DNA from 2 places in the Edaphobacter bradus genome. Region 2 is predicted to be linked to the other one. Evidence: riboswitches for the same ligand, from Rfam matches in the RefSeq annotation. Region 2 holds a riboswitch; the other holds the start of a gene.
The links. A riboswitch is a leader RNA that binds a small molecule or an ion and turns the genes downstream of it on or off. The one in region 2 is predicted to bind cobalamin.

Region 1: another riboswitch for cobalamin. It lies ahead of OHL16_RS05170 (ribonucleoside-diphosphate reductase subunit alpha); the one in region 2 lies ahead of metE (5-methyltetrahydropteroyltriglutamate--homocysteine S-methyltransferase).

Annotation. Positions count from the first base shown of each region.
Region 1 covers NZ_JAGSYF010000001.1:1,213,892-1,221,525, reverse strand. Annotated here, with positions in the region: gene OHL16_RS05190 (TonB-dependent receptor) at 1-1,565, shown strand, start outside; gene OHL16_RS05185 (peroxiredoxin family protein) at 1,720-2,304, opposite strand; gene OHL16_RS05180 (FAD:protein FMN transferase) at 2,547-3,584, shown strand; gene OHL16_RS05175 (Gfo/Idh/MocA family protein) at 3,581-4,801, shown strand; cobalamin riboswitch at 4,898-5,091, shown strand; gene OHL16_RS05170 (ribonucleoside-diphosphate reductase subunit alpha) at 5,189-7,576, shown strand; gene OHL16_RS05165 (ribonucleotide-diphosphate reductase subunit beta) at 7,589-7,634, shown strand, end outside.
Region 2 covers NZ_JAGSYF010000004.1:92,818-100,451, forward strand. Annotated here, with positions in the region: gene OHL16_RS15380 (HD domain-containing protein) at 1-483, opposite strand, end outside; gene OHL16_RS15385 (GlxA family transcriptional regulator) at 590-1,537, opposite strand; gene OHL16_RS20345 (peptidoglycan-binding domain-containing protein) at 1,855-2,151, opposite strand; cobalamin riboswitch at 2,133-2,331, shown strand; gene metE (5-methyltetrahydropteroyltriglutamate--homocysteine S-methyltransferase) at 2,477-4,756, shown strand; gene queD (6-carboxytetrahydropterin synthase QueD) at 4,868-5,245, shown strand; tRNA gene OHL16_RS15400 (tRNA-Cys) at 5,729-5,804, opposite strand; gene OHL16_RS15405 (peroxiredoxin) at 5,856-6,512, opposite strand; gene OHL16_RS15410 (PhzF family phenazine biosynthesis protein) at 6,830-7,634, shown strand, end outside.

The DNA.
Region 1 (7,634 bases), on a different contig from region 2:
TGGGCCGCGATGTGAACACATACTTTCCGGCCTACCGGCAGTGGTGGTTCTTCGCCTTTGCCAGCGACAAGTGGCAGGCAACATCGAAGTTGACGGTGGACCTGGGAGTGCGGTGGGAGTTCTACCCGCCGGCCACACCGAAGACCGCCGGTGGCTTCTCGAACTATGATCCGGTGAACAACAATCTGGTGATCGCCGGTGTTGGTAGCAATCCATCCAACCTTGGAATGCAGACGCGATATCGGTACTTCGCGCCACGCACAGGCTTCTCTTACCGGGCTACGGACCAAACCGTGATTCGTGGAGGATTTGGTATCAGCTATACTCCCTTTCCGGATAACAACTACGCCTACAACTATCCTGTTCGAGCCAACAACAGCTACAACGTCGCCGGAACGAGCCCCTACACGGCCGCTGTGCTGGCCGATGGAGTGACTACAGCGACCTTCCAGGCAGGCTTTCCTGCTCCAGTACCCGTGCCGATTCCATCAAACGGAATTATCCCGGCGAACACGAAGACGCTGCTGGCGCAGCAGTACTTTGTAGTCCCGCAGAACTATAAGAACCCTTATGTCGAGTCCTGGAATGTAGCTGTGCAGCAGGCTCTTCCCTACAATATGTCGCTCCAGGTGGCTTACGTGGCGAACCATGGCGTGAATTTGGGGGGCAACGTGGACATCAATAATCCCTCGACCTATGGCGGGGGCGCGGCACAGAAGCCGGAGAACATCGCGTTTGGGCGTACCGCCGCGACGCAGTTGATCTTCCAAGGGTTTTCGTCCAACTATCAGTCGCTTCAGACCCAGTTGAACAAGCGGTTCTCGAACGGCCTGTCGTTTACGACCGCCTTTACCTGGGGCAAGGGACTGAACTACATGGACGGCGATGATGGAGGGCTTAAATTCTTTATCAACCAGCGGAGAAACTATGCGCCGGCTGACTACGACAGGGCTCTGAACTATGAGCAGAGCTTCACCTACGAGTTACCGTTCGGGCGCGGCCACAACCGCCTCAATTCGGGTATCGCAGCTCTCACGCTTGGCGGATGGAAGCTCTCGGGCATCATCTCGGTAGTCTCTGGATCGCCATTTACCATTACTGCGAGTGGCAGCAGCCTGAATACTCCCGGGACGACGCAGACCGCAAGCCTCACTGGTCCCTATAAGGTCACTCACGGAATCGGCACCAATACGCATTGGTTTGACGTTACGGCGTTCACTCCGCCGAGCGGCTGCCCAACCTCAACGCCACAGAACCCTGTACCGTGCACCCCACAGAACGTCGGTCTCGGCAACACAGGCAGGAATCAGTTCCGTGGACCTGGTTACATTCAGGACAACATCTCGCTCTTCAAGAGCTTCCCCGTCTGGAGAGAGGCAGCTCTGGAGACTCGTCTCGACGCCTTCCAGCTAAGCAATACGCCTCAGTTCAACAATCCGAACGCTAGCCTCGCTTCCGCCGGGAACTTCGGTCAGGTCACGAGCACTCTGGGTAGCGGACAGGGGAGCGTGAACGGCGTTGGTGGAGGACGCAGTCTGCAGGCTTCGGCACGCATCACCTTCTAGGTGTGAAGCTCCAGTTGGTCTAACAGGGCCGGCGAGTGCGAAAGCAACCGCCGGCCTTTATAGGTTCCACAGGTTAAAGTGATCGGACCCTCCACTTCTTGATGTGGAGGGTCCGACCATTTTGGCGTAATGGAATTGCGGATCTCGACTGGATTCAGTGGGGGGATTCACTTTTCGTCAGTTCTGCAAGCACTTCCTCAGATGTAGATCTGTCGCCGTGAGAATGGCTGATCTTTCGGAAGAGGATTGTGCGGTTTCGGTCGATGATGAATGTAGATGGATAGGCTGTTTCGAACAAGCCTTCCCAGCGAAGGCCATATTGGTTTGTAAATTTGTAGTCAGGATCGACTACCAGATAAAGATTGCCGGATAGCTTATCTTGCTTGGTCAGAAATTCTTCGGCTTTTTTGTCCACTTTGGCAGGGGGGCCGGGGTACACGAAGAGGACTTGAGTCTCAAGCGCGGCAAACTTATCGGCATGGAGCTGAAAGTCGTACACCTGCTTGTGACAGTAGGGGCATTGATAATGCGGAAATCCTCGAAGGAGGACCAGGACGACTCTGCCTTTTGGCGTCAGCTCCGACAGGGTTATGGCGCGTCCATCTGGAGTTGAAAGCGTGAAGTCTGGGGCCTTGCTTCCAACTTCGGGGGGTTCAGCTACTGCGGAGGCTGGAGAGACGAGGAATAGGGAAAAATATGTTAGTGCCGTTGCTATAAGCGATAAGCTACGTTGGTTCACAACCCCTCCAGGACGTTTGCTTGTTCATACAGGTGAAGGAGAATGTCACTTCGCCCGGTGATGTATATCTGAGTCGAATCGTCGGAATAGGTAACAGATCGACGATTGCTTCTCAGAGGTCTTTACACTTTGCAACAACGCGACCAGCGCCTCCTTGCTGGTCTGACCACCCGCGGGCGTTTATGTCACAATGGGTTGTGGCTGATAGGGCAGTTTGTGCTGTGACTCGGGTGCTGTACGCGGTGGCGTTGCTGGCGGGATTTGCTGCGGTGTGCCAGGGAGTGGGGGTGGCTCAAGCCGGGCCGCTGGCGCTGTACCATGAGGTGCACCAAGCGATGGGGTCGGAGTTCACCATCGACTTATATGCGCCCGACCAGGAGAGCGCAGAGCGGTCGCTGGAGCTAGCCTTCGAGGAGGTCGACAGGATTGAAGATCTGTTGAGCAACTATCGGCCGACGAGCGAACTGTCACGAATAAGTCGCGAGGCGGGAGCAGCACCGGTCACGACAGACCCCGAGACGTTCTCCTTCATCGAGAGAGCCGTAGAAGCCAGCAAACGATCCGATGGGGCTTTCGACATTACGGTTGGACCCTTGATGCGTGCGTGGGGTTTTTTCTTCAACAAAGGACGCATCCCGTCGGCCGATGAGTTGTCAGCGCTGCGTAAGAAGACGGGATGGCGCTATATCCAGCTGGATGCGTCACGCCGGACGGTATTTTTCACCAACCACGTGAATATGGAACTCGATCCAGGCAGTATTGGTAAAGGCTATGCCGTCGATCGAGTGGTGGAGCTTCTCAGGCAACAGGGAATCAGCGCAGCGTTGATCTCGGCTGGGTCGAGCAGCATCTATGGTCTGGGATCTCCCCCTGGCGCCGATGGTTGGCCTGTCAATGTGCCCGATCCGGCACATGCTGGCAGGGTGCTGAGTAAGGTTGTGTTGAAAGACCTCTCCTTATCCACGGGGGCCTGCACAGAAAAGTTCTTCATCAAAAATGGCCATAGGTACTGCCACATTCTTAGCCCGCGTACGATGAGCCCCGTGGAAGGCATGCTTCAGACGACGGTTCTTTCGCCCTCAGCAACGGACAGTGATGCTCTTTCTACGGCGACCTTTGTGTTGGGAAAGGCTGGGTTCAAATCTGTGTTACAAGCGTATCCGCATTCATCTGGTTTGATTGTTTCCGGAACGCCCCGCTCGCCCGCCTACAGTATGTTTCAGTGGCCACAACCAGTTAAACTTAGCCAAAGCAAGAAAGAAGGAGATAGAGCGCGATGATGAGTCGGCGTAGTTTTGTCCAGGGAATATCGGCTGCTGCATTAGGAGCGAAGACCGTTGCCGCTATTGCCGAGGAAGAGCTGTCAAAGGAGTCGGCCACTCCGGTTCGTCTCGGCATCATTGGCCCAGGCAGTCGCGGGAAAGAGTTGTTGCGGAGTTTTCTACGTGTGCCAGGAGTCACCGTCGTAGGTGCTGCAGACGTCTACGCTCCGCGATTTGCTGAATTGAACAGCGTGTGCGGATACAATGTGCCGTCCTACAGCGACTATCGCAGCCTGCTCGACCAGAAGGATATCGATGCATTTGTTGTGGCTACTCCGTTGAGCTTTCACTCGCAGCATGTTGTGGCCGCGCTCAAGAGCGGACGGCATGTTTACGGCGAGAAGACCATGGCCTTTACCGTGGACGAAGCGCAGGAGATTGTGCGGACCGTCGACGCAGGGAAGCAGATCTATCAGGTCGGGCACCAGTACCGGTATGCGCCGTGGATTCGTAAGACGATTGAACGCGTGCATCAGGGCGAGATCGGTGACGTGACGCACGTCTACGGTTATTGGCATCGCAACAGCGATTGGAGGCGACCGGTCCCCGATCCCTCTCTTGAGAGGCTCATCAACTGGAGGCTGTACAACGAGTACTCCCTTGGGTTGTTGTCTGAGTTGGGCTCGCACCATATCGATATTGCGAACTGGGTGTTTGGTGAAACTCCCCAGGCAGCGCTGGCAACCGGAAGCGTGGCTGCGTATCACGACGGGCGCGAAAACGACGATAACGTACAAGCAATCCTTTCCTACTCAAAGGGCCGCCGGTTTGTCTTCAGTTCGATGACGAACAATGCAATGATGGGCGACCAACTATGGCTGTACGGAACCAAGGGAAGTCTCAACCTGACGCTGCAGGATGCGGAGTTCTACTATGAGCCAACGCGCGCGGCTCAGTTACCGGCAAACGCTCTGGTTACGGAGAAGGGAATCACTACAGGAGCCTCTTATCGCGCCGGCGGCGAGATGCCATACCGCGGTCAGGGGAAGAAGCTGAATATTCCCGTTGTCGAAGATCCAACTGCGACCGCATGCAAGGCCTTTATCGAGTGTGTACGGACGGGGCAGCGTCCCGTTGCCGATGTTCGCGCGGGGTTGGGAGCTGCTCTTGCTGTTGTGACGGCCAATCAGTCTCTCAAGGAACGCCGTGAATTGGAGGTTCTGCGGGCGACATAAGAGATTTCGTCGCCCCTGATTGTGTCGGGAGGGACGTGTGGATATCTGCGTGATAACCCCAATATATTGATGTTGACCCCCTGTCTGGCCCTTGTTATAGTGAGTTCACTTCACGGTGCCTGGTCCTCTTGGGTCAGGTGAAAAGGGAATCCGGTGAGAGTCCGGAACTGCCCCGCAGCGGTAAGCAGGAGCGAACGATCCATCAAGGCACTGGCTCTTCGAGAGCTGGGAAACCGGATCAAGTAGGTAGCCTGCGAAGTCCGAAGACCTGCCATGAGGCCGTGCCGAAAGGGCACGAATTCACGCACCTCCGAGGGGAGGGTGGGGTGATCGCGGCTTGCTTTTGAGCGGTCTTCCATCCGTACCTTTGGAGCACAAGGATGCTCCATGGCTACGCTGCAAACTACGCTGTCCGACCTCGATCCAAACTTTCCCCTCGCAGAAGAAGCGCCTCAGATGCATGTGAGGAAGCGCAACGGAACGCTCGAGCCCGTTGATGTAAACAAGATCGTTCGGGCCGTGCAGCGGTGCTGCCAGGGGTTGTCTCATGTCGATCCGATTCGCGTAGCGAGCAAGACCATCGGCGGATTGTTCGATGGAGCCAGCACGCGGGAGCTTGACTCCATCTCGATTCAGACAGCGGCTGCGCTCATCGCGGAAGAGCCCGAGTATTCGCGGCTTGCCGCTCGGCTACTCCTGGCCACAATTGCAAAAGAGGTGGCAGGTCAGAACATCTACTCCTTCTCGCAGTCGATTGAAGAAGGACATCGTGAGGGAGTCATCTCAAAAGACACCGCCGAATTTGTCGCTGCAAATACGCGAAAGCTCAACAATGCCATTGACGATCGATTTTCTGACCGGTTCGAGTACTTCGGACTGCGTACGGTGTATGACCGCTATCTCCTACGGCACCCAATAACACGGCAGGTCATCGAGACGCCGCAGTACTTTTTTATGCGTGTCTCCGCAGGACTCTCTGTGCGTGTGAGTGAGGCAGTCGGCTTTTACGAGATGCTCGCCTCGCATGACTACCTGCCGAGCTCGCCGACGCTCTTCAATAGTGGAACGAAGCACTCTCAGATGTCTTCCTGCTACCTGCTCGACTCTCCGAAGGATTCGCTTGAATCCATTTATGACGCTTACAAGCAGATAGCGATGCTGTCGAAGTTTTCCGGGGGCATTGGTCTGGCCTTTCATCGAGTGAGATCGGAAGGTTCTTTGATTCGTGGGACCAATGGGCTCTCCAACGGGATCGTCCCCTGGCTGCGAACGCTGGATGCCTCTGTCGCTGCAGTGAATCAAGGCGGAAAGCGCAAAGGTGCCTGCTGCGTCTACCTGGAGCCATGGCACGCCGACGTCGAGTCGTTTCTCGAGATGCGCGACAACACGGGCGATCAGGCGCGCCGCACGTACAATCTGAATCTCGCGAACTGGATTCCCGACCTCTTCATGCGCCGGTCTGACGAAGATGGCCTGTGGTCGCTGTTTGATCCGAAGGAAGTGCCGCACCTCACCGATCTTTACGGGGAGGCCTTCGAAAAGGCATATATCGAGGCGGAGGAGCAGAGGAAGTTCGTACGCCAAATCAAGGCGCGGGACCTTTACGCGAGGATGATGCGGACCCTTGCCGAGACCGGTAACGGGTGGATGGTCCTCAAAGACGCCTGCAACCTGAAGTGCAATCAGACGGGAGTTGATGGCAACATCGTTCATCTCTCCAACCTGTGCACCGAGATCACGGAGGTGACGTCGTCTGAAGAGACGGCGGTTTGCAACCTTGGGTCGATCAATCTCGCGCGGCATGTTGAGAATGGCGTGTTTGATTTTGTGAAACTTGCGGCGACGGTTCGGCATGCGGTTCCGATGCTGGATCGAGTAATCGACATCAATTACTATCCTGTACCTCAGGCGGCGTCTGCCAACAGCCGTTGGCGGCCGGTTGGGCTTGGAGTGATGGGGCTTCAGGATGTGTTCTTCCAGTTGAGAGTGCCGTTTGACTCAGCCGAAGCGCGAGCCCTCTCGGCGAAGATTCAAGAGGAGATCTACTTCCACGCTCTCTGTGCATCGTGCGACCTGGCGGAGAAGCATGGCCCTCACGCGGCGTTTCAGGAGACGCGCGCGGCTAAGGGGCATTTCCAGTTCGATCTATGGAGCATTGCACCACCTGATTCTGCGCGTTGGGAGAGTCTGCGCGAGCGAATGAAGACGGTCGGTCTTCGCAACTCGCTTCTGATTGCCATTGCCCCAACCGCGACAATTGCTTCGATCGTTGGTTGCTACGAATGCATTGAGCCGCAGGTCTCGAATATGTTCAAGCGGGAGACGCTCTCGGGCGAGTTTATGCAGGTTAATAGGTACCTCGTAAGTGAGTTGAAGCAGTTGGGTCTATGGTCTGAGGCGATTCGCTCGCGCATCAAGCTGGCCGAAGGCAGCATTCAGAGCATCGAAGAGATTCCGGATGAGGTGAAGACGGTCTATCGGACCGTTTGGGAGATTCCGATGCGGTCGTTGATCGACATGGCGGCGGACCGCGGAGCCTTCGTCGATCAGAGCCAGTCTCTGAATCTCTTTGCCGAGTCGCCGAACATCGGGCGCTTGAGTTCCATGTACATGTACGCGTGGAAGCGCGGAATCAAGACAACGTACTATTTGCGTTCGCGGCCGGCGACGAGGATTGCCAAGACTACGGTGCCGCAGCCATCCACCACTGTTTCCATTAGCGCCAGCGTGAGCTGCTCGCTCGACAACCCTGAGGCCTGCGAGGCCTGTCAGTAACGGAGATTTTTCATGTCGATTCAGTCGCCGCAGTACATCCTCGACCCGGGCCTTTCAC
Region 2 (7,634 bases):
AGAGATGGCGTCCCACGCCACCTGGATACGCGCGGCAGGTACATTGTGGTGTTCGAGGAACTGGCGAACGGCGTTCGCGCTGTCGACCTCGAAACGATCATCGGCGCTCGAGAACTTCTTCAATAACCCCATGTCGTGGAATGCTGCGCAAACAAAGAGCAGCTCCTGATCGTACTTGTGACCCGTCTGGCGGCCCAGTTCGTTCGCCCAGAAGAAGACGCGGTGCGAGTGATTGAACAGCAAAGGAGTGCTGAACTCATGAAGGAGACCGGTCGCCTCACGCGTCAATTGCGTGTCGGGAACGCCAGGCTGTGCGTGCTGATACATGGACTGCGGTGTCGGTACGGGAAGGATAACTTTAGGGCGGCGAAAAGTAGGACGGTTTTCTGCTGTCTGTGCTTCTGCGTCTTTGACCAATGTGCCGCCGATTGCACTTGCTCCCGCGGCAACAGTGGTCGTCTTCAAAAACGAACGTCGTGTCATCGTCTATCTCCTAAGCGGATCGTCACGCTTCAAGACAAGCTTAGGTTTGATAGGTCGAGGTAACAACGACGTCGTTCCGACACTTTCGGACATCGAGGAAGAGGAATTAGTGTTTCACGCGTTTGAATCGTTCGGTGTATTCACCGGCGGTAATGCCAATCACGCGCTGGAAGGTTCGACGCATCGAATCCGCAGATCTGAAACCGCATGCGTCAGCGATCTCCTTCAAGCCCATAGACGAACTATCGATCATCTGCTGTGCGGCTTCCACCCGCAGTCGATCCACAAACTGCCCTGGATTCATCTTCATCTCACGAAGGCAAACTCGTGAAAAGTGTCTTGGGCTCATTCCTATCCTGTCGGCCAGAGCTTCGACAGAAAGGTCTGCTCGTAGATTCTCAAGCATGTAGACTTGCAGCTCTCGTAGAGGTTCGTAGGTTGTCGCTTGGCGAGAGAGCATGTGGCTGTACTGTGCCTGACCGCCTGGTCGAACAAGGAACATGACCAGTTGCCGCGCCACCGCAAGGGCGGTCTGGTGCCCGTGGTCTTCCTCCACCAATGCAAGGGAAAGATCAATTCCAGCCGTGATGCCAGCCGAAGTATAGATTGGCCCATCGCGAAGAAAAATGGGATTTGGCAGAACGTTCACTTTGGGAAACTCTCGCGCAAGCCGGTCGCAGAAGCTCCAATGCGTCACAACGCGCTTTCCATCGAGGAGACCTGCGGCCGCAAGAATGAAAGCTCCTGTGCAGATCGAGGCTACGCGACGAGATCTGCTTGCTGCCTCCGAAATCCAGCGAAGATACGCATCGTCGTACTTGCCACACTCCGCTCCCGGACCACCTGCAACGACAAGGGTGTCGATTGGACCGGAGACACTGTCGTGAGGCACTGCGCCTCCCAGGTTAATGCCTCGATTGGTCTGGAGCTCATGCGAACCGTCGGTGGTGACAACCACCACCTGATAATCCGGAACATTCGAGAAGACCTCGAGTGGACCGGTCACGTCGAGGACCTGGACTGGCTGTGGACCGCTGATAACAATTCTTCGCATGATTGTGTCTCCGGGCTTTTCTTCATGCTTGCCAGCATTCATTCTGCAGGCTCCGTGCTCGCGATTCCGTACAAGGAATTACGAGAGATCCCACGTACGATAAACGAAGCAATTCCGGGGTGGGTAGCAGGGTGCGGAATCGGCTTGGGGAGGCCCCGGTGGGAGGGTGGAGCATGGAAATATCCAAGGGCAACGGGGAGAGGCGAGGAAGAAATCCACAGAGTGGGCGGGGGAAATTCGCTTCCGTACCACTTTCCGCATGCTGAAGGCTCAAAACCGACCCAGGCTTTCGTCTGGTGTGGCGGACTTGGCGGCGGTCATATCGGAGGCAAGGTGTTCCGAAGCTGCGCAACGGTTCCCGCGTCAATCGACGTCGTCACCGGCAAGTTGTTTAGTGATTGAAACTCCGCGAGTGCGGAAAGGGTTTGTCTACCTGCTACCCAGTCAACGGGTCCGGGGTGGAAACCTAGATAGATCAGGCACAGTCGCGCATCGCGGGCAAGGAGGTCAGGGAGCGGACCAACAGAAAACTTCTGAAACTCTCCGTTTAGTCGACTATCGTATCGCTTAGGTTCTGGGTATAGAGTGCCCGCATGTAAAATGAGCGAGTGCAGGTCAAACCCTGATTGGGGTTTGTTAAACGGGAAGCTGGTGTGAACCCAGCGCTGTCCCGCAGCGGTGATGGGAACGAAACGTTGCACGGCGAGAGCCACGCACTGTCTCAGTTGAGATGGGAAGCGGCAACAGAGTAGGTCGCCCAAAGTCCGAAAACCGGCCTGCCGCCACCACCATGGAAGCGCTGGACGCTGACCGTGGGTGCGTTGAGGACACCGTTCTCGTGGATTGGACCGGTAGCCACTGCATCTTCTGCCTGCGTTCTTGATTCAGGTGGAGCTTGCCTGCGCATAGGTGGTTCTTTCGTTGTGAGGAGAGAACCGAATGGTTGCAGACAGCAAAACATCACACTTTGAAAAACTGAGGAGCGCGAATCTGGGCTTTCCCAGGATGGGCCGTCAACGCGAACTGAAGTTTGCGCTGGAAGGCTACTGGGCGGGGAAACGCACGGAACAGGAGCTTCTGGACACTGCCTCTGCCCTGCGAAAAGAGCATTGGAAACTCCAGCAGGCGGCAGGTATCCATTTCATTCCGTCCAATGATTTCTCTCTCTACGATCAGGTGCTCGACGCCCTGGTTCTTGTGGGTGCGACGCCAGAGCGCTTTGGCAACGGGCCGGTAACGCTGGAGCGGTATTTCGCCATGGCGCGCAACTGTCGCGAACAGACGGCGATGGAGATGACGAAGTGGTTTGATACCAACTACCACTATCTCGTCCCCGAGTGGAGTGCAGGTATCTCCTTTCAAATAGATACGACGAAACTGCTCGGTGAAGTACGTGAGGCCCATTCGCTCGGTATCGAGACCAGACCCGTGCTTATAGGACCCCTGACACTGCTCCTGCTCGGCAAAGGGGTCGATGGCTTCGATCCGATGATGTTGCTGCCGAAGCTGACCGCCGCATATAAGCGAATTTTGAAAGCGCTTGTGGCAGAAGGTATCAAGTGGATTCAGATTGATGAGCCAATGCTCGTAACCGACCTGGAGGCAAGCGCGAGGGATGCTTATCGGCAGGTCTATGCAGAGCTGAAGTCAGTTCCCTTAAATCTCATGCTGACCACTTACTTCGATTCGGTCGGTGACAATCTGCAAACGGCAATCGAACTTGACACTGCCGGCCTTCATATCGATGTTGTCCGAGCACCGGAACAACTTAGGGTGACTCTTGGAGCGTTGAAGCCGGAACAGATCTTGAGCGTGGGCTGCGTCGAAGGGCGCAACATCTGGCTGACAGATTTCTCGTCCGTTACTCCATTGTTGGATGAGGCCGTCAGCCAACTTGGTCCGGATCGAGTGCTTATTGCCCCCTCCTGCTCTCTGCTGCATGCGCCTCATGATCTTCGTAGTGAAGTAAAGCTGTCACCGCGCATCAAGGGCTGGCTGCGCTTCGCGGAAGAAAAACTTGCGGAGATTGTCGCTTTGACCAGCCACGACGAGGCAGCATACCAGGCCAATGCCGCCGCTGTGGCCGATCGGGGGGTCGCAGAAACAACGAGCAATCCAAAGGTCCGTACTGCTCTGGCTGCGCTTCAGGATCAGGACTTCCGACGCAGATCACCGTACCCCCAACGCGCCCTTGTCCAGCGCAAGGAACTAGGGCTTCCTCTCCTGCCGACCACGACCATTGGCTCCTTTCCGCAGACGGCAGAGGTTCGCAAGCATCGTGCTGCCGCGAAGCACGGACACGAAACGGTTGAGACGTATGAAGCCTTCCTCAAGGAAACTATTGCACAGTGCATCCGCGAGCAGGAGCGTATCGGTCTCGATGTGCTCGTGCATGGAGAGTTTGAACGCAATGACATGGTTGAGTATTTCGCCGAGTTCCTGGATGGGTTCGCCTTCACAGAGAACGGCTGGGTGCAGAGCTATGGTTCGCGTTGCGTGAAGCCACCTGTCATCTATGGCGATGTATCCCGCCCGGCACCGATGACGCTGAAGTGGACAGACTACGCTCGTTCGCTCACGTCCCGCCCCCTCAAGGGAATGCTTACTGGTCCGATCACCATTCTGCAATGGTCGTTCGTCCGCAATGATATTCCACGCCGGCAGACGGCATGGCAGATTGCGCTTGCATTGCGGGACGAAGTTGAGGACCTCGAAGCGGCCGGCATCCGAATCATCCAGGTAGATGAACCCGCTCTGCGCGAGGGTCTCCCGCTCCGGTGCGCGGACTGGCCAGCCTATCTTGAATGGGCCGTCAAGGCGTTCAAGTTGGCTACTAGCGGGGTTGGAGACGAAACGCAGATTCACACGCATATGTGCTACTGCGAGTTCGAAGATATTCTCCCGTCCATTGCAGCCCTCGACGCCGATGTCATCTCAATGGAGTCGGCCCGTTCTCGGATGGAATTGCTCGAAGCGTTCCGCGCTCATAAGTATCCGAACGAAATTGGGCCGGGTGTGTATGACATCCATTCTCCAAGAGTGCCCTCCGCCGATGAAATGCGGGAGCTGCTCACGTTGGCCCTCGATGTCTTGAAGCCAGAACAGGTCTGGGTCAACCCGGATTGTGGACTCAAGACGCGCGGCTGGCCCGAGACCGTGTCTGCGCTCGAGAACATGTGCAGAGCCGCATCCGAGCTGCGGGTGCAGATCAGCGCGTAGCGAAAACGGCTGGACGGGGACCGGCATTACCTCGTCCGGCCCACCTTCGGATCGAGAGTGAGGGCATGACATGGGTCGCTGCAAGCCGATTGACAACACGAATCGAGGTCTATGTACGAAGTAACAGTCGAAGCAACATTCTCTTCAGGTCATTACCTGAGGGATTATCACGGAAAATGTGAAAACCCACACGGGCACAACTATAGGGTATTGGTCACATTGGTCGGAAAAGAGCTGGATAGTAGTGGGCTACTGCTCGACTTCAAAGAACTTAAACGACTCCTTCGTCCTATCGTTGAATACCTCGATCACAACATGATTAACGAACTGGAGCCGTTTACGGTGTTGAATCCGTCGGCGGAAAATCTGGCCCGGTACTTCTTCGACCAGACAAATACCCGACTCCTTGAATTGACCAGGGGACGTGTTCGGGTCGCCCAGAGCACCGTCTTTGAGACGGACTCATCGGCGGCAACTTACAGGGAATGATACCGCCTTGAAACAACGTCGGAAGGCTTAACTGGCGACTTCAGAGCAATGCACTCATTGAAGACGGCGCAGGCCGACTAGTCCTCATAAACGCGCTTGTGTTTACTTTCGCGGTGCGTTGCTTCTTTCTTATGTGTTTGGTGAATGACGTTCCAAGATCTCACTATGCAAAACACTCGTTCATCGCCTGCCCTTTGAGCAGCTTCCTGTGAGCCCGGGCGCTGTTCTTTATCTATGCATCACCCGCTCTGATACGATATCAATCGCACCCTCCACGGCCTTCTGAACTCGCAAACAGGTTGGCAGCCGCTTGGGACATCCACAGTCTCACTCGCAAGGACCTATCCGACCCTCGGCGTCTGATCCGTCTTCTCGGGCTTCCGGAGAATGTCCGTGTCTTGAGCTTGCGCGTCCCATTTACGGTAACGTGTAGCGAAACTCCCATGCAAAACGAGAGAAACGGATATAAGTGCTTTATTTTGTTGGAGCACCGAGAGGGAATTGAACCCTCGAATACTGGTTTTGCAGACCAGCGCGTTAGCCACTTCGCCATCGGTGCTCTTGCTCCGCCGCGCAGATTGCGCGGCAGAGTCGCTCTATGCAACTTAGTCTACTGCGGCTGGGACGTTGTGCGGAGATAAGGTTTGACGGTCTTATAGCCCGGGAAGATCTTCGCAGCCTCTTCGTTAGAGACCGCCCCGGTGATGATGACGTCCTCACCCTGCCTCCAGTTCGCCGGTGTCGCCACCTTATGCTTGGCTGTCAGCTGAATTGAGTCCAGTACGCGGATAATTTCGTCGAAGTTGCGTCCAGTGGTCATCGGATAGGCGAGCAGCAGCTTGATGCGCTTGTCTGGCCCAATCACGAACACCATGCGCACCGTGGCATTGTCGGCCGGTGTGCGGCCTTCGCAGCTGTCGCCGGCGTCGCCCGGCAGCATGTCATAGAGCTTCGCTACCTTCAGCTCCGTGTCGGCGATGACGGGGTAGTTGATGGTGGCGCCGGTCACCTCCTTGATGTCCTGAGCCCACTTGGTGTGGTTGTCGACGGGGTCGACGCTCAAGCCAATCACCTTGGCTCCGCGCGCCGCGAACTGCTGCTCGAGTGAGGCAACCACTCCCAACTCGGTGGTGCACACCGGCGTGAAGTCCTTGGGGTGGGAGAAGAGGACGGCCCAGTTGTCGCCGATCCACTGGTGAAAGCTGATCGGGCCCTGCGTGGTTTCGGCAGTGAAGTCAGGAGCTACATCGTTGATACGGAGTGACATGTCGAGTTCCCTCTGTGGGGTCTCCCCCAACGCTTCTTTCTTTAGGTATTAAACTTCAAATCAAAACCGGGTGTCTTAAACCTGAAACCCACCCGGCGCGGTGGCTCTGGTGGGCTCTGTGGTGCTGCTCGAAGATGCTTACTTCGATTGGCTCATCCACACACCCGTGCCGGGCTACAGCAACAGCAGCAGCGCATGGTGGTCGGGTTGGGCGTCATCGTCATTCGCTAAACTTTGTACCGCGGCCAGCGCAGGCTAGCATGGGGCAGGTTTGCCCCACTGCGGTCTAACCAAACCATAGACTTGAGGTGAGCGTCATGTCAACCTTTCCGCCCCCGCCCACTGCCCACACTGCCTACGACTTCGCCCAGGTCGATGTCTTCGCCGAGCGCCCGATGGAGGGCAATCAGCTCGCGGTATTCTGCGATGCACGCGGCCTCTCAACTGAGGAGATGCAGACGATTGCCCGCGAGACGAACCTCTCCGAGACGACCTTCATCCTGCCTCGCGAGGCTGCGGTGGAACGAGAGCGCGGCGTACGGGTCCGCATCTTCACGACGCAGGAAGAACTGCCCTTTGCGGGGCATCCCACGCTTGGCACTGCGAGCTGGCTCTACTGGAACCATCCTGTGCTCCGCGGTGCGGACGTGATCACGCTGGAGCTTGGCGTGGGGCCGATCCCTGTACGGTTCACTCCGTCCGAGCCCAACCAGCATGGCGTCTTTGGCACGATGCGGCAGAACGATCCCGTCTTCGGAGCGTTTCTTCGCGACCACGCGGCGCTGGCTCCCATCCTGCATCTCGGGACGGACGATCTCGATCCCGATCTGCCCATCCAGATGGTGACGACGGGCAACCCATTCTGCATCGTTCCGTTGCGATCGCTCGAAGCCGCCTCACGACTGGCCCTGTCGCAGAGCGCCGAGGTGCGCGCTTACCTGCAACGCACCGGTGCAAAGTTCTTCTACTTCATCACGCGAGCTGAAGCCGGCTCCGGCGCAGACTGGCACGCGAGGATGCAGTTCTACAACGGAGAAGATCCTGCTACTGGATCGGCTGCTGGACCCGCAATTGCTTACCTCGTTCGTAATGGAGCGGCGGCGAGCGGAAAGACGATCGTCA